DNA from 4 places in the Bradyrhizobium sp. Crot121 genome. Region 3 is predicted to be linked to each of the others. Evidence: predicted binding sites of a transcription regulator. Region 3 holds the regulator's gene; each other region holds the start of a gene.
The links. Region 3 encodes LexA, which represses DNA repair genes until DNA is damaged. Its sites were predicted from a motif close to TGTTCNNNNTGTGTTCNG; they were not measured.
Positions count from the first base shown of each region.

Region 1: AC5ZGW_RS12655 (ATP-dependent Clp protease adaptor ClpS) is a predicted target of LexA. The motif match lies at 2,942-2,959, and genes of this name have one in related genera.
Region 2: AC5ZGW_RS06735 (YifB family Mg chelatase-like AAA ATPase) is a predicted target of LexA. The motif match lies at 2,400-2,417, and genes of this name have one in related genera.
Region 4: ruvC (crossover junction endodeoxyribonuclease RuvC) is a predicted target of LexA. The motif match lies at 2,071-2,088, and genes of this name have one in related genera.

Region 1 covers NZ_JCAMOR010000010.1:154,104-158,586, forward strand. Annotated here, with positions in the region: gene AC5ZGW_RS12645 (hypothetical protein) at 1-294, shown strand, start outside; gene AC5ZGW_RS12650 (Tex family protein) at 375-2,696, opposite strand; gene AC5ZGW_RS12655 (ATP-dependent Clp protease adaptor ClpS) at 2,991-4,483, shown strand, end outside.
Region 2 covers NZ_JCAMOR010000004.1:148,945-153,427, reverse strand. Annotated here, with positions in the region: gene AC5ZGW_RS06750 (YraN family protein) at 1-246, shown strand, start outside; gene gshB (glutathione synthase) at 275-1,222, shown strand; gene AC5ZGW_RS06740 (MBL fold metallo-hydrolase) at 1,382-2,353, shown strand; gene AC5ZGW_RS06735 (YifB family Mg chelatase-like AAA ATPase) at 2,466-4,004, shown strand; gene AC5ZGW_RS06730 (hypothetical protein) at 4,113-4,483, shown strand, end outside.
Region 3 covers NZ_JCAMOR010000111.1:12,753-17,235, reverse strand. Annotated here, with positions in the region: gene AC5ZGW_RS42060 (HAD-IA family hydrolase) at 1-531, shown strand, start outside; gene AC5ZGW_RS42055 (molybdopterin molybdotransferase MoeA) at 541-1,752, shown strand; gene lexA (transcriptional repressor LexA) at 1,954-2,655, shown strand; gene AC5ZGW_RS42045 (hypothetical protein) at 2,948-3,373, shown strand; gene AC5ZGW_RS42040 (hypothetical protein) at 3,511-3,732, shown strand; gene AC5ZGW_RS42035 (ComEC/Rec2 family competence protein) at 3,742-4,483, opposite strand, start outside.
Region 4 covers NZ_JCAMOR010000009.1:25,656-30,138, forward strand. Annotated here, with positions in the region: gene ruvB (Holliday junction branch migration DNA helicase RuvB) at 1-650, opposite strand, end outside; gene ruvA (Holliday junction branch migration protein RuvA) at 904-1,521, opposite strand; gene ruvC (crossover junction endodeoxyribonuclease RuvC) at 1,518-2,045, opposite strand; gene AC5ZGW_RS11190 (YebC/PmpR family DNA-binding transcriptional regulator) at 2,229-2,975, opposite strand; gene AC5ZGW_RS11195 (methyl-accepting chemotaxis protein) at 3,177-4,483, shown strand, end outside.

The DNA of each region.
Region 1 (4,483 bases), on a different contig from region 3:
GGCGTGCATCCCGCCTCCGAAGCCGCCGCCGCGGAAACCTCCGGCCATGCCACCGCCGCGGAAGCCTCCGCCCATGCCGCCGCCGTGAAAACCGCCGCCCATGCCGCCGCCATGGAAGCCACCGCCGCCGCCCCCGAAGCCACCGCGAGCGAAGGCCGGCGACGCGAACGCAAGCGCGGTCGTGAGCGCACCCGCGATAAGGGAATTGACGAGCTTGCTCTTCATCCCGATTCCTCCCTGGTTGAATTGCAGCGACGCATCGCGTCGCAACAGGAGAACGATCAGGAGAGCTAAAAGCTCCTTCGACTTCAACTGACAAAGGCGACAGATTCTGACACGGAAGTTAGCTTCCGTGCCAGACTAAGCAGTTCCGCTCAGCGTAGCGGCTTGCCGTTCTTCTCGCTGGCGCGGCGGAAGGCGTCGGCGAAGGCGTTGCCGGGTTGTTCTTGCTTGCGCGGGGCGGAGGACGTCATCGGCCCGCGAACACGGTCGCTCGACGAGCCCTTCGAATCCTTCTTGCCGGTCTCATCATCGAGCCGCAGCGTCAGCGCGATGCGCTTGCGGGCGACTTCGACGTCGAGCACCTTCACCTTGACGATGTCGCCGGGTTTGACGACTTCGCGTGGATCCTTGATGAAGGTCCTGGACATCGCCGAGATGTGCACCAGACCGTCCTGATGCACGCCGATATCGACGAAGGCGCCGAAGGCGGCGACATTGGTGACGGTGCCCTCGAGGATCATGCCGACTCTGAGGTCCTTGATCTCCTCGACGCCTTCCTTGAACACCGCGGCCTTGAACGCCGGACGGGGATCGCGGCCGGGTTTTTCCAGTTCGCGCAGGATGTCGGTGACCGTCGGCAGACCAAAGGTCTCGTCCACGAACGACTGCGGCTTCAACTGGCGCATGATCTCGCTGTTGCCGATCAGCGCCTTGATGTCGCTCTTGGTCGCCGTGAGAATCCGGCGCACCACCGGATAGGCCTCGGGGTGCACGCCCGAGGCATCGAGCGGATCCTCGCCGTCGTTGATGCGCAGGAAGCCCGCGCATTGCTCGAAGGCCTTCGGCCCCAGCCGCGGCACCTCCTTCAGCGCCTTGCGCGACTTGAACGGGCCGTTCGAGTCGCGGTGCTGCACGATGCTTTGCGCCAAGCCGGGCCCGATGCCCGACACCCGCGACAGCAGCGGCACGGAGGCGGTGTTGACGTCGACGCCCACGGCATTCACGCAGTCTTCCACGACGGCGTCGAGCGAGCGTGCGAGCTTGCTCTCGCCGAGATCGTGCTGATACTGGCCGACGCCGATCGCCTTGGGATCGATCTTCACGAGCTCGGCGAGCGGATCCTGCAGGCGCCGCGCGATCGACACCGCGCCGCGCAGGGTGACGTCGAGCCCGGGCAGTTCCTCGGACGCATAGGCCGAAGCCGAATAGACGGAAGCGCCGGCCTCGGAGACGACGATCTTCGTCATCTTCAAGTCCGGCAGCCGCTTCACCAGTTCGGTCGCGAGCTTGTCGGTCTCGCGCGAGGCCGTGCCGTTACCGATCGCAATCAGGTTGACGCGATGCTGAATCGCGAGCTTGCCCAGGGTCGCGAGCGCCTCGTCCCATTGCCGCTGCGGTTCGTGCGGATAGACCGCTGTCGTCGCCAGCACCTTGCCGGTCGCATCGACGACGGCGACCTTGACGCCGGTGCGATAGCCGGGATCGAGCCCCATGGTCACGCGCGCACCGGCGGGCGCCGCCAGCAGGAGGTCGCGCAGGTTGGAGGCGAACACGCGCACGCCTTCGGTCTCCGCCGCGGTCCACAGCCGCATGCGCAGGTCGATGTTGAGATGCACCTGGATCTTGGTGCGCCAGGCCCAACGCACGGTTTCGATCAGCCATTTGTCGCCGGGACGGCCGAGATCGGAAATGGCGAAACGCTTCATGATCTTCAGTTCATAGGCGCTGGGCACGCCGGCCACCGGCGGCTCCGCCTCCGGCTGCATCTGCAGATCGAGAATCTCCTCCTTCTCGCCGCGGAACAGCGCCAGGATGCGGTGCGACGGCAGCTTGTGCAGCGGCTCGCTGAAGTCGAAATAGTCCTTGAACTTTTCGCCCTCGGTCTTCTTGCCCTTGCGCACGGTCGAGACCATGCGCGCGTTCGCCCACACCTCCTCGCGCAGCGCGCCGATCAGATCGGCATCCTCGTCGAAGCGCTCGACCAGGATCGCGCGCGCGCCTTCCAGCGCCGCGGCCACGTCGGCCACACCCTTGTCGGCATCGACAAAGGCTGCCGCCTGCGCTTTCGGATCATGCTGCGGCTGCGTCATCAACAGCTCGGACAACGGTTCGAGCCCGGCCTCCTTGGCGATCTCGGCCTTGGTGCGACGCTTCGGCTTGTAGGGAAGATAGATATCCTCGAGACGCGCCTTGTTGTCGGCGGCCATGATCTGCGCTTCGAGCGCGGCGTCGAGCTTGCCCTGCTCGCGGATCGAATTGAGGATCGCGGTGCGGCGCTCCTCGAGCTCGCGCAGATAGGTCAGCCGTTCTTCCAGCGTGCGCAATTGCGCGTCATCGAGCGCGCCGGTCAATTCCTTGCGATAGCGGGCAATGAACGGCACCGTGGCGCCGCCGTCGAGCAGCGTGACGGCCGCCTCGACCTGCTGCTCGCGCACGCCAAGCTCCTGCGCAATCTGCTGATGAATCTTTGCCACGCAATTCCCTCTGCACCACTTCGAAGCAACCGAACCGCCGGTCGCAAGGCGCCGCTTATGGACATGCCCGCCGATTTGATCAAGCGGCAGAGAGAGGCAGTTCACAAGCGCGGCCGCGCGAAACGGCGAATCGGTATCGCGGTCTGTGCGCCGTCAATCTGCCGAAGATGTGTCGAATGGCTCTCCAGCGAAGCGCTCCCAACATTTTCCAGTTTGGCCTGCTTGACGAACGGCAGGTTTCATGATGTTCTTTTTTTGTTCTTTCGATCTTAAATTGTGCGCAAGAGGTATTTCATGGACGACGGGTATACCGGCGCCGAATCGTTTCAATTTGTCTTCCACAACGATAACGAGACGCCTCGAGAGTTCGTCAGAGAGCTTTTGCGCGCCGTGTTCGGCAAGTCGGAGCGGGAGGCCATCCTGTTCGCGGCCGAGATCGACCAGCAGGGCAACGCCACCTGTGGCCCCTATCCGTCCCGGGTCGCGGCAGCGCTATGGAAAACAGCGCAACAGCGCATCAACGCAGCCGGGCATGGTCTTCAGATTACCAGCGAAGCGGTAAGGACCAGCGGTCCCTGCGATCTGTGCGGCGCGCCGCCGCCGGTGCAGGAGGTGCAACTCGACGACAAGATTGCCTGCCTCTGCAGCGACTGCCTGCTCGCGGCAAGGGATGCATCCGAAAAATTGCAGGGCGAAGAATTCAGATACACATACGTCGCGATCGATTGGCATTTTGCGGGCATTCCACGCAACCAGCTCGTGACGCGGGCGCGCGGCTTTCCGGGTCACATGCGTGCGGACGTTCAGGTCGCGCTGGATCGACTGCTCTCCTCACCGATCCACTTCTTCGGCGTTCACGAAGAATATCGCTACGAGACGCTGACTTTTGCGGGATTGATGAACGACGGGCGCAATGCGCCGGTGATCGCTCCGCCGCAATATTATGAAGTCGATGTCGGTGAGCCGGCGGCGGTGAAATGTCTTAACAACGGATTGTGGCTGTGCCGCGCCGGCGAGCTTCGCTACGCGGTGCTGCTGTCCATTTATCGCGAATCCCGCAACGAGGACGCGATCCGAATCGAGATCGCGGTGCCGACCGGCGCGGCCGGCGACACCTTCGTTCAGCGCTGTTTTTCGGAACTCGAGCAAGCGGTGCAGACAGCACGCTCCTATCGCGGCAAGATTCTTTCGCTCGACAGCGGGGCCGAGTATCGCGGACGTTCAAGGGGCGTAACTGTGCACCGGTTGCCGCCGGTCGATCGCGAGGCCGTTATCCTGCACGAACCGACCCTGAGACTGCTTGAGCGCAACGTCCTGAACTTTGTCGGCAGCCGCGACGCGTTGCGCCGGCTTGGCCAGTCGACGCGCAAGGGCATCCTGCTTTATGGACCGCCGGGCACCGGGAAGACTCACACCATCCGCTACCTCGCCACCAACCTGCCGGGACATACGACACTGATCATCACCGCCGAACAGATCGGGCTGCTCGAAGCCTACATGAATCTGGCGCGGCTGCTGCAGCCGACGATGGTCGTGATCGAGGACGTCGACCTGATCGCCACCGACCGCGAGCTGATGGGCCCGTGCGAGGAATCGCTGCTCAACAAGCTGCTCAACGAGATGGATGGGTTGAAGGAGGATGCCGACATCCTGTTCGTGCTCACCACCAACCGACCCGAGGAGCTCGAAAGCGCGCTGGCCGGCCGGCCCGGCCGCATCGACCAGGCGATCGAGGTGCCGCTGCCGGATGCGATCGGGCGCGGCAAGCTCGTGCGGCTCTATGGCAA
Region 2 (4,483 bases), on a different contig from region 3:
GAGATCGACCTGGTGGTGCGCAAGCGCAACCTGCTCGCCTTCGTCGAGGTCAAGGCCCGCGCCAGCTTTGATGAGGCCGCCTATGCCGTCACGCCGCGCCAGCAACAGCGCATCATTGCTGCGGCCCAGGCCTGGCTGATGGCGCATCCCGAACATGCGGAATTCGACATGCGTTTCGACGCCATGCTGATTGCGCCCAAGCATCTGCCGCGCCATCTGTTAGCGGCGTTCGACGCCAGCGCATGACTTCCTCGAGAGACCGGACCCAAAGCCCATGAAATTGAACGTCGCCGTCCAGATGGATCCCATTGAGCGCATCAACATCCGCGGCGATTCGACGTTCGCGCTGCTGCTCGAAGCGCAGAAGCGCGGCCACGGCATTTCCTACTACACGCCTGACAAGCTCTCGCTGCGCGGCGACGCGCTGGTGGCGCCGGTGCAGGTCCTTTCCGTGCGCGACGAGATCGGCGATCACTTCACGCTCGGCGAGCCGAGGCGCGAGCCGCTGACCAATTTCGACGTGATCCTGCTGCGGCAGGATCCGCCGTTCGATCTCGCCTACATCACCTCGACGCATTTGCTCGAGCGCCTTCACCCGAAGACCCTGGTCGTCAACAATCCTGCCAGCGTCCGCGATGCGCCGGAAAAGCTGTTCGTGATGAACTTTCCGCAGCTCATGCCGCCGACATTGATCTCGCGCGACCTCGACGAGATCAATGCGTTCCGCGACGAGCATGGCGCCGTCGTCATGAAACCGTTGCACGGCCATGGCGGCGCCGCGGTGTTCCGCGTGATGCCCCAGGACATGAATTTCGGCTCGCTGTTCGACATGTTTTCGGTGACGTTCAAGGAGCCCTGGGTGATCCAGCGCTTCCTTCCCGAGGTCAAGCATGGCGACAAGCGCATCATCCTGGTCGACGGCGAATTCGCCGGCGCCGTCAATCGCGTGCCGGCGGCGGACGATTTGCGCTCCAACATGGTGCGCGGCGGCGCGGCGCAGTCGACCGAACTCTCCGACTGCGAGCGCAAGATCTGCACGACGCTCGGCCCGGCCTTGCGCGAGCGTGGCCTGTTGTTCGTCGGCATCGACGTGATCGACGGCTATCTCACCGAGATCAACGTCACCTCGCCAACCGGCATCCGCGCTATCTCGCGGCTCGGCGGTCCGGACGTGGCCGCCAGGATCTGGGACGTGATCGAATCAAAGCGCACGAAATCGTAAGGCCCGTTCGTCTTCCTTCCTCTCTGAGACCTCTTGTCAGCTTGCGGCAGCGGGCGCAGCATGCCCCCGCTCGCCTTCAGGTCGCGGGGCAGGACCTGTTCGCGGGCGGCAACGCGGCGACTTGCCAAAGATAACTCGACAAAAATGTGGAGGAAAAGCATGACGATCAATGTCTCGCGAAGGTCACTGCTCGCGCTCGGCGCCGGCCTTGGTGCAAGCACGCTGCTCGGCGGCAGCGCGCTGGCACGCGCGCCGAAACTCGGCACGCAAACGCCTTATTGGCACCGCTTCATTCTCGGCGATGCCGAAGTCACCGTCGTCTCCGACGGCCCGCTGCCGCTCGGCGATCCCTCCGGCACGTTTACCGGCGTGCCGAAGGAAGAAGTGAAGAAGATGCTGTCGGACAATTTCCTGTCGCCCGACAATGTCGTGCTGGAGCAGAATTCGCCGATCGTGAACACCGGCGACAAGCTGATCCTGTTCGACACCGGCATGGGCACGTCGAAAGCGTTCGGTCCGACCACCGGCCGCCAGCAGAAGAGCATGGCGGAGGCTGGCATCAAGCCTGAGGACATCGACGCCGTCGTCTGCTCGCATGCGCATATCGACCACATCGGCGGCATCGTCGATGCCAACGACAAGCCGCTGTTCCCGAACGCGCAGGTCTATATCGCGCAGAGCGACTTCGACTACTGGACCGACGAAGGCAAGATGGGCAGCCCGCTGAAGGACTTTGTCATTCACGCGCGCAAGAATCTCGTGCCGGTCCGCGACCGCCTGGTGTTCTTCAAGGACGGCCAGGAATTCCTGCCCGGCGTGCAGGCGATCGCAGCGCCCGGCCACACTGTCGGCCACCACATCTTCATGGTGAGCTCGGCCGGCAAATCCTTCGCCTTCCTCGGCGATCTCTCGCACCACGCGGTGCTGCTGCTGGAGCGGCCGCGGATGGAATTCTCCTACGATACCGACCCGAAACAGGCGGCGGCTTCGCGGGTGAGACTGCTGGAGATGCTGGCGGCCAACAAGACCCCGGTGATGTCCTATCACTTCGCCTGGCCCGGTTACGGCCATGTCGCCAAGGTCGGCGACGGCTTCCATTATTATCCCGAACCGATGCAGATGACGCTGTAAGCCTGCCCGGGCTCTGGGACGGCCGCGCGGCAGGTCCCGGAGCCCGCGTTCCCGTAATGTTCTTGCGCTTGGCGCTGCCTTCGGCTACCCTCGATTGTGGCAAGGGGGCAGCATGGTTCAACGCGTTTCCACCGTCGCTTTCGAGGGGATCGAGGCTCGCGCGGTCGACGTGCAGGTGCAGGTCGCGCCGGGATTGCCGGCTTTTGCGATCGTGGGCCTGCCGGACAAGGCGGTTTCCGAAGCGCGGGAGCGGGTTCGCTCGGCACTGATCGCCTCAGGCCTCGCTTTGCCGGCGCGGCGGATCATCGTCAATCTGGCGCCCGCCGACCTGCCCAAGGAAGGCAGCCATTACGACCTGCCGATCGCGCTCGGGCTGATGGCGGCGATCGGGGCCATCCCGCCGGATGCGCTCAACGGCTTTACGGTGCTGGGCGAGCTCGGGTTGGACGGCTCGATCGCGGCGGTCGCGGGCGTATTGCCGGCGGCGATCGGCGCCAATTCGCGCGACGAGGGGCTGATCTGCCCGGCGGCCTGCGGCTCGGAGGCGGCGTGGGCGAGCCCGGACATCCAGATCATCGCCGCACACTCGCTGATCCAGATCGCCAATCACTTCAAGGGCACGCAGGTACTGTCGCGCCCACAGCCGAAGGTGCATGAGCAGAAGGAGACGCTGCTCGACCTCCGCGACATCAAGGGCCAGGAAAGCGCCAAGCGGGCGCTCGAGATCGCGGCGGCGGGCGGGCATCACCTCCTGATGATGGGCTCGCCCGGCGCCGGCAAATCGATGCTGGCAGCGCGGCTGCCCTCGATCCTGCCGCCGCTGTCGCCGTCCGAGCTGCTGGAAGTCTCGATGATCGCCTCGGTGGCCGGCGAGATCCGCGACGGCGCCTTGACCGCGCGGCGGCCGTTCCGCAGCCCGCATCATTCCGCCAGCATGGCGGCGCTCACCGGCGGCGGCATGCGCGCCAAGCCCGGCGAGATTTCGCTCGCGCATCAGGGCGTACTGTTCCTCGACGAACTGCCGGAATTCGATCCGCGCGTACTGGATTCGCTGCGGCAGCCGCTGGAGACCGGCGAGGTTTCGGTTTCGCGCGCCAACCATCGCGTCACCTATCCGGCGCGCTTCATGCTGGTGGCGGCAATGAATCCGTGCCGCTGCGGTCATGCCTATGAGCCCGGCTATGCCTGCAAGCGCGGGCCCATCGACCGCTGCACCGCCGATTACCAGATGCGCATCTCTGGTCCGCTGATGGACCGCATCGATCTGCGGATCGAGGTGCCGGCGGTGACTGCCGCCGACCTGATCCTGCCGCCGCCTTCTGAAGGATCGGCGGAAGTGGCGGCGCGGGTTGCTGCCGCGCGCGACATCCAGCTTGCGCGCTATGCCGCCGCCGGCATGCCCAACGTCCGCACCAACGCCGAGGCACCGTCATCGCTGCTTGAGACCATCGCCCAGCCGGACGCGCAGGGCCAAAAACTGTTGCGTGATGCAGCCGAGACCATGCGCCTCACCGCGCGCGGCTATCACCGCGTGCTGCGCGTCGCGCGCACGCTCGCCGATCTCGATGGCACGGAGAAGATCGGCCGATTGCACCTCGCGGAAGCGCTGTCCTACCGCGCGCTGGCCGACGATATCAGGCGCGCGGCGTAGAGCGCGTCCAGCAGTTTCGCGTCAACGCGACGGTAACCAGTTCTCTTTACACTCCGCCAACCATAAGTCCGCGCAATTCCAGCCGGCTGCGGTTGAGTGAGTGGTGTCATGTTGCGTTTGAAGATTCTGGCCTCGGTCGTGCCGCTGGCCGCGTTCGCGCTTGTTGCCCGCGGTGAATTGCTGCCGGGCTCGCACCCCTGCATCGAGGCCGGCGGTGCCACCATCCAGATCGCATCGCTCCCCTGGCTCGCCCAGCTCCATGTCAGCTTCACGGACGATCCGGCTACCGCCACCGTGCGGGTCCAGATCTCCGATAGCGCGGAAGCCGCCGATTTCACCGTCATCGATGATGTCGATGATAGCGAGCCCGGCGCCTGCGAGAGCAGCGGCGTCCCACAACTGGTCGCGATCTCGGCCAATCCTACGGCAACCGATCCCGTGATCTATCTTTCGCAGGACGGCCCGGCCGATTACCGGAT
Region 3 (4,483 bases):
TGGGCCGGCCATGCCGGCTGCGAGCCCGGCGAGCTCGCCACCCGCTTTGTCATGGACGAGAGTTACAGACATCACGAGGTTGGCAAGATCGATGACGCCGCCTTCTTCGCAGGCCTGCGGCAGTCGCTCGGCATCAGCATCTCCGACGCCCAGTTCCTGGAAGGCTGGAACGCGATCTTCGCCGGCGAGATGCCGGGAATCGCCGAGCACCTGGCGCGCGCCAAGACGCGTCTGCCGCTCTATGCGTTCTCGAATACCAATCCGCCTCATATCGAGCATTTCTCGACAGCCTATTCGGACGTGCTCGGCCACTTCCGTCAGATCTTCTTCTCCTCCACGATCGGGCTACGGAAACCTGACGCGGACGCCTATGATTACGTGATAAAGGCGATCGGCGTGCCGGCTTCGCGCATCGTGTTCTTCGACGATTCCGCCGAGAACATCCGCGGCGCACGGGCGATGGGCCTCGCAGCCATTCACGTCACATCACCGGATGATGTGACGAACGCGCTTCTCGCCCTCGGAATTTAGGAGTTGCCCGTGGCCTTGATGCCGGTCGCCGATGCGCTTGCCGCGGTTCTCGCCGGCGCGGAACCTTTGCCGGAAGAGATGGTCGCACTCGATGCCGCCTATCACCGCACGCTTGCCCGTGACGTCGCGGCAAAGCGTACTCAGCCGCCACTGGCGATGTCGGCGATGGATGGCTATGCGGTGCGATCCGCCGATGCCGCCGACTTGAGCGCGCGGCTGAAGGTGATCGGCGAAGTCGCCGCGGGCCGGCCGTTCGATCGGGAACTTGGTCCGCGGGAAGCGGCACGGATCTTCACCGGAGGCGTCATTCCCGCCGGCGCCGATGCGGTCGTGATCCAGGAGGACACCCGGGTCGATGGCGATCACATCACCATCACCGAGGCCGCTGTCGCCGGGCGGCATATCCGGCCCGCCGGCGTCGATTTCCGCGAGGGTGACGTGCTGCTGAGGCGCGGAAGCCGGCTGACCGACCGCGCGCTGTCGCTGGCGGCGTCGATGAACTATCCGGAACTCCCCGTGCGGCGCCGACCCAAGGTCGCCGTGCTCGCGACCGGCGACGAACTCGTGATGCCGGGCACCTCTCCGGGTCCAGGCCAGATCGTCTATTCCAACGGCTATGCGCTGCGGGCGATGGCGCGTGCAGAAGGCGCTGAAGCGATCGATCTGGGGGTCGCCGCCGACACGGTTGCCGCCACCACCCACGGCATACGCCGCGCGCATGCCGCGGGCGCCGACATCCTCATCACCACCGGCGGCGCCTCGGTCGGCGACCATGACCTCGTGAAGCCGTCGCTTGAGGCCGAGGGCGTGACCATGGCGTTCTGGAAGATCGCGATGCGGCCGGGCAAGCCGATGATGCATGGCCGGCTCGGCGCGATGCGAGTGATCGGCCTGCCCGGCAATCCGGTGTCGTCCTATGTCTGCGCCTATCTGTTCCTGGTGCCGTTGATTCGGGCCCTGCTCGGCCGCTCGGCGATTCATCACGTGACGGAAAGCGCCCTGCTCGGCCGCGATCTCGCCGCCAACGATCAGCGCGAAGATTATCTTCGTGCGCTACTCGAAGAGCGCGACGACGGCACGCTGATCGCAACGCCGGTCACCAAGCAGGACAGTTCGCTGCTTGGGAATCTCACTGCGGCGCAGGCACTTGTGATCCGTCCGCCATTCGCGCCGGCCGCAGCAAAAGGCGCGCCTTGCGACATCCTCCGATTGCCTGAATGACGCTGCGACCAACACCTGCCGGAGCATCTCTGGTCGCGTTCACCAGAAATTAAGTGGTTGCGGAACACATATCGAACATATAGTGTCCGTTCATGATTTGTTTCGAAACTCGCTGTCTACGAATGGGAGTGCGTGACTCCCGAGATCAGCTCTTCTCAAGTCTCGGATCGAACGACGCTACCAACCGGGGGAATGCTCGCGATGCTTACGCGCAAACAGTATGAACTTCTGCGTTTCATCAACGAACGGCTGAAAGAGGCCGGCGTGCCTCCTTCCTTCGACGAGATGAAGGACGCGCTCGACCTGCGCTCGAAGTCCGGCATCCACCGCCTGATCACGGCGCTGGAGGAACGGGGCTTCATCCGCCGCCTGCCGAACCGCGCCCGCGCGATCGAGGTGATCAAACTGCCTGAGCTCTCCGCCGCCGGCAACGGCCGCCGCGGCTTCACGCCGAGCGTCATCGAGGGCACGCTCGGCAAGCGCACGACCAGCGCGGCCGTGGCCGAAGACGATGGCAACCGTCCCGTCGCCGTTCCCGTGATGGGCCGGATCGCGGCGGGTACGCCGATCGAGGCGCTGCAGACCCGCAGCCACACCATCAGCGTGCCGCCCGACATGCTCGGCTCCGGCGAGCATTATGCGCTCGAGGTGCGCGGCGATTCCATGGTCGAGGCCGGCATCCTCGACGGCGACATGGCGCTGATCCAGCGTAACGACACCGCCAACACCGGCGACATCGTGGTGGCGCTGATCGATGAGGAGGAAGCGACGCTGAAGCGCTTCCGGCGCCGCGGCGCGTCAATCGCGCTTGAGCCTGCCAATGCGGCCTACGAAGTCCGCATCCTGCCGCCGAACCGGGTGCGGATCCAGGGCAAGCTGATCGGGCTTTATCGCAAGTACTGAGCCGACGAGGACGCAGCAGCTCGTCTGGTACTTTGGTGGGTGATCTGCCCTCAAGGACACTGACAAGAACGATTTAGAGTGATTAGAATAAGAGCCCCGGTAAGTTCGCCGGGGCACTCTCGGTGCAAGGAGATGTGCGGCAGCGCCTCCTATCGTGTTTGTGAACGGCTAGAGGGCGCGGGCCGTACAAATGCCAAGAACGGAGCAGAGGCTTATAAGTTATCGTCCACTCTGATAGAGGCCTGCGCCTCTTCCCAGGCCGGGTCGGCTATCTCGAATGAGGAGCAATCCGATGTGTGACTATAGCCTGCATGCCGTGGCGACGCGTCCCGCCCAGGTTGGAGAGACGCTTATCACCACCACCTTCCGCGGTACCTCGACCCGCGGCTTCGCTTCGGAAAGCGATCCGACGGTCGCAGTCTGCATGCTTCCCGGGACCGAACTCGCGTTCGCCGATAACGTCCGCTACGACAATCGCTGGATCTGGACCAAGACGACCGGCTTCCGTGTCGGCAAGTTCAACCAGATCGATGCGCATATTCGGGATCGTCATCACGACGCGATCGACTTCCCCGATGGCAGCCATGTGCTGGTGACCCAGCTCTGCGAAGGGCAGCGGGCGACCGTGCTGCAATTGCCCGTGACGCATCATGTTGCAGAGCCGGCACCGAAGGCGGTCGACCAGCGCCCCGCGCCGAACCCGCTGTTCATCGGCTGAGAGCTTCGGGCAGCGTGCGCCGCCGGTCTCGGCCGGCGGGACGTTGCCGCGGGTGAAAAGCAAAGTATTCGAGCGGCCCCGGAGGCCATCCCGGGGCAGATGTGGTTTTGTTGAACTATTCGCAAGGGGCATGATCGGTGGTCACCAAGATCACATGGCAAAAAGCCGGACGGGTGGCCCAGCCCGGCCGATACATGTTCAGGTTCGGCTGGCTCACCGTCGCAGCGGAAGATCTCGCGATCTGGGAGCGATTTCCGGATGCGAGCTTCACGCTCGTGCAAGTGCCGTCGCATTCGGGCGGTCCCGACGAATTTCGGCTCGGCGCCTTCGAGCTGCCGGCCAACGCCGGTGGAGATTGACGGGAGCGCTCAGTCTTCCGGCTGCAGGTCGGACTCGGACGGGGTCGCATCGATGGCGCGCAGCGCGGGTGCCCCTTGGATCCGGATCGTGGTCTCGGGTTCGCCTTCGCCTGACACCGCAGGCGACCACGGCCGGTCGAGGCCGGCGGGCTTGACCGCATCGATGACGAAGCCGTTCCGGTTCCGCCGCAGCGCCAGCCCGCCCTGCCGCCGCAGGCGCTCGGCATCGATGACCGCCGCCGCACAGCCTTGTGGCACCGGCCGTGCGGTCACGATCAGCACCGCCCGTTCGCAATCGTCCGCGAGCGCCTCGGATCGCTGCGTGAGCGCGATGAACGCGCCACCGGCCACAGAGGTCACGCAGCCGCTCTCATCGCAGGACACGCCCTCCGTGAGCGAAGGATCGCTCGCGCTGCGGGCATCGGCATCCGCGGCAAGCCACTCCTTGGCGAGAAACGCGTCCTTCGCGGTCCGCATCAGGTGCAACCGCCCGTCACCGCCGCGAACGGCGACATTGCGGCCGTCGCCGGAAATCAGGATGTCGGGTTGCGGCGCCCTCACCGCCCAGACCACCGCAATGAGAAGCACCGCCGCGCCGGCGAAGCGCAGCGGCGTGCGCAACAGCCCGAGCAGGATGACGCCCAGGCTCGCGGCGATCAGCGGGCCGATCCCGAACGCACTGACGTGGCCGACTGCGCCCGGCAGCGCGGCGACCCATTGCGCAACCACGATCATCCAGTCGATGCCGCTG
Region 4 (4,483 bases), on a different contig from region 3:
CCGCGGGCGCGGCGGGCGATCTCATTGGCGCCGTCAGGGCTCATGCCGATGTTCAGCACGCGGGCCCCGCGGGTGACGATCTTCTCCAGCTCCTCCTCTGTGTAGAAGTTGAGCCGGATCGGAATCCCAAAGCGGTCGCGCAGCGGATTGGTCAGCAGGCCGGCGCGCGTGGTGGCGCCCACGAGGGTGAATTTTGCAAGCTCGATCTTCACCGAGCGCGCGGCAGGACCCTCGCCGATGATGAGGTCGAGCTGAAAATCCTCCATCGCGGGATAGAGTACCTCCTCCACGGCGGGACTCAGGCGATGGATCTCGTCGATGAAAAGGACGTCGCGCTCTTCCAGATTGGTGAGCAGCGCGGCGAGATCGCCGGCTTTTGCAATGACCGGGCCCGAAGTGGCGCGAAAGCCGACGCCGAGTTCGCGCGCGACGATCTGCGCCAGCGTGGTCTTGCCAAGACCCGGAGGCCCGACGAACAGCACGTGATCCAGCGCCTCGCCGCGCTTGCGTGCGGCCTCGATGAAGATCGAAAGGTTCTTGCGCGCCTGCGCCTGGCCGACGAAATCGGACAGCGATTGCGGACGCAGCGCGGTGTCGCCGACATCATCGGCGCGGCGTTCGGGAGTGACGATGCGGGAGGGCGGGTTCATGTCGTCAATTCCGTGACGATCGCAGCGATCGTAGGGTGGGCAAAGCGCGCGTCCTTCCCTTCTCCCCTTGTGGGAGAAGGTGGCGCGCATGCAATGCGCGACGGATGAGGGGTTGTCGCCGCGGGCGAGGTGCTCGCGGAAAGAAACCCCTCACCCAATCGTGTTCGTTGCCGATTCCGGTGCTGCCCTCTCCCACAAGGGGAGAGGGCACAGTAACAGGCAGTGCGAAGGCATAGTCCCGTAGGGTGAGCCATCACTTCGCGAGTTCCTTCAGGCCCAGCCGGATCAACTGCGCGGTTTCGGCCTGCTCGCCTGCACTGCGCGAGGCGGCGGCGATGGCGGCGGCGGCTTGCGGCTGGCCGTAGCCGAGATTGACCAATGCGGAGATCGCATCGGTCACCGGACGCGGCGCGCGCTCGTTGTCGATGGCGCCGGCGAGATGGACCACGGCGGGATCGACATTGGCAAAGGCCGGGGCCTTGTCCTTCAGCTCGCTGACGATGCGCTCGGCGACCTTCGGCCCGACGCCGGGCGTGCGCGCCACCGCGGCCTTGTCACGCAGCGCGATCGCGTTCGCGAGGTCGGAAGGCGGCAGCGTGCCAAGCACGGCGAGCGCGACCTTGGCGCCGACGCCTTGCACGGTCTGCAACAGGCGAAACCATTCGCGCTCGTTGTCGGTGCGGAAGCCGAACAGCTTGATCTGGTCTTCGCGCACATAGGTCTCGATCGAGAGCACCGCGGCCTCGCCGGGGGACGGCAGCGCCTGCAGCGTGCGCGCGGAGCAATGCACCTGATAGCCGACGCCGCCGACATCGAGGATCACATAATCCTCGCCATAGGAGTCGATGAGGCCTTTCAATTTGCCGATCATAGGCTGGCTACTCTCAGTCGCAGCGCGGTGCTTTGGCGGTGATGGGCGTGCGTGATCGCGACCGCGAGTGCATCGGCGGCGTCGGGCGATTGCGGCTCGGCCTTAGGCAGCAGGATCTTCAGCATCACGGCGATCTGGTTCTTCTCGGCGTGTCCGGCGCCGACCACGGTTTTCTTGACCTGGTTCGGCGCATATTCGGCAACCTCGATGCCGAACATTGCAGGCGCCAGCATGGCGACGCCGCGGGCCTGACCGAGTTTCAGCGTCGCAACACCATCCTTGTTGACAAACGTCTGCTCGACCGCGGCTTCCGCCGGTTTGAAATCGCCGAGCACGGCGGCCAGCCCCTCATGGATCGCAAGCAGCCGGCCTGACAGCGGCAGCCGTTCCGACGGCTCGATCGAGCCGCAGCCAATGAACACCAGCCGATTGCCCTCGACCTCGATCACGCCCCAGCCGGTGCGGCGGAGGCCCGGGTCGATGCCGAGAATGCGGGTGGGTTTGCGAATCGGCTGGACTGTCATGGGGTAGTGATAACCGCTGCGTTTCGAGAACGAAACACAAACGGGGAGGTCATGCACGGGGAAAGCGGTGCCCCCACCTCGTCATGCCCGGGCTTGTCCCGGGCATCCACGTCCTTCAGCACGAGTGGATACGCGTGGGTGGCCGGGACAAGCCCGGCCATGACGGCATCACGAGAGATGGGGCTACCCGCCCATCTTCGCGATCAGCGCGTCCGAGATCTCGAAATTGGCGAACACGTTCTGGACGTCGTCGTGGTCGTTGAGCAGATCCATCAGCTTGAGCAGCTTCTCGCCGGTCTCGTCATCGACGGCGACGGTGTTTTGTGGCTTCCAGGTCAGCGACGCCTTGCGCGGCTCGCCGAATTTCGCTTCCAGCGCCTTCGCGACCTCGCGGTAGGATTCCGGCGAGGCGTAGATCTCGTGGCCGCTTTCGCTCGATACGACGTCGTCGGCGCCCGCCTCGATCGCCGCATCCAGCACCGCATCGTCGGAGGCGGCCTTGTGGTCATATTCGATGATGCCGACCCGGTCGAACATGAAGGCGACCGAGCCGGTTTCGCCGAGATTGCCGCCCGACTTGGTGAAGTAGGAGCGGATGTCGGAGGCGGCGCGGTTGCGGTTGTCGGTCAGGGCCTCGACGATCACGGCGACGCCGCCGGGGCCATAGCCCTCGTAGCGGATCTCGTCATAGTTCTCGCCCTCGTTACCGGCGGCCTTCTTGATGGCGCGCTCGATATTGTCCTTCGGCATGTTTTCCGCGCGCGCGGCAACGATCGCGGCGCGCAGCCGGGGGTTCATGGCGGGGTCGGGGGTGCCGAGCTTGGCCGCGACCGTGATTTCGCGGGCCAGCTTGCCGAACAGCTTCGACTTCTGGGCATCCTGCCGGCCCTTGCGGTGCATGATGTTCTTGAATTGGGAATGGCCGGCCATGCGAGGTCCCTTGGGAATCGCCTTTCAAAAAGGGGGTGAGGCGCGGCGTTATAGGCCTCCGACAGGCCAAAATCAAAGACTTGCGGCGTGATCTGGCATGCCGGCCGTGCCGCCTTCCGGAAAATCAGGCAGCCGTTAACCACGATTTCACCTACGGATGGGAGAATCGGACAGTCCATTTCAACTTGCAAGAGAACCCCAATGGCGGCGTTCGGTTTGTTTCGCAAGCGAGATCCGGAACCCTTGGCAGCAGCCGTCGAGCCGAAGGTTGCGACCGCAGCGGCGGCGCCGGCCGATAACCCCTCCCACGATACCGGTTCGGCCGGGGAAATCCTCGAGCTGCTGGAACTCGAGCTCGGCGGCATGATCCGGCAACTCGAGCGTGCCGCCCAATCGGTGGCCGGCGGGGCCGAGGCAACCGCGGCGACGCTTGCGACCATCCGCGAGCGCACGGATGCGCTGACCGGCCGCACCAATGCGGCGCAGACCACGGCCGCGACCTTCTCGGAGGCCGCCGACAAATTCACCGATTCGGCGCAGGGGATCGGCGCGCAGGTGCGCGACGCCGGCCGGCTCGCCGACGAAGCGGGCGCCGCGGCGCGCGAGGCCCGCGCCAATGTCGACCGCCTGCGTGAATCCTCCGCCGCGATTGGCAACGTCGTCAACCTGATCGCACAGATCGCGCGGCAGACCACGCTGCTCGCCCTCAACTCGACCATCGAGGCAGCGCGCGCCGGCGCCGCCGGCAAGGGGTTCGCGGTGGTCGCGACCGAAGTGAAGGCGCTGGCGGTGCAGACCCAGGGCGCGACCGAAGAGATCACGAAGAAGATCGAGGCACTGCAGAAGGACGCCGCGGGCTCGGCCGATGCCGTACACCGCATCGCGCAGGCGATCGAGGCGATCCGCCCGGTGTTCGCGCATGTCAGCGGCGCGGTGACGGAGCAGCATAAGACCACCGGCGAGATCGCGCAGAATGCTGCCTCCGCCTCGAGCTTCATCGTCGCGGTCGGCGACAGCGCCGCCGAGATCGATCAGGCCACCAGGGACGCCGAAGCGCATGGCAAGGACGTCGCCCAGGCCGGCCGCGCGGTGACCAGCTTTGCGCAAAAACTGAAATCGCGCTGCGCGGTGCTGCTGCGGCAGGGCGAGCGCGAAGACCCACGCAAGGGCGAGCGGCTGCCCTGCAACCTCAAGCTCGAGATGCAAGCGCGCGGCAGCGTCGTCACCGCGCCGGTCTATGAGATATCCATGGACGGCATCCTGATCTCGGGACCCGAGGCCGAACGCCTGCAACTGCACCAGAGCCTTGCCGCCACACTTCAGGATGTCGGCGCCGTCAAGATCCGGATCGCCGACAAGACCAAGGCCGGCGCGCAGGCACGCTTCGAGGCGCTGACCTTGGAGCTGCGCGAGACGATCGAAGACAAATTGTGGGCGATCCGCGACGAGAACACCGAGTTCGTCATGCGCGCGATGGAAGCGGGCGTGGCGCTGACCAGGATTTTCGA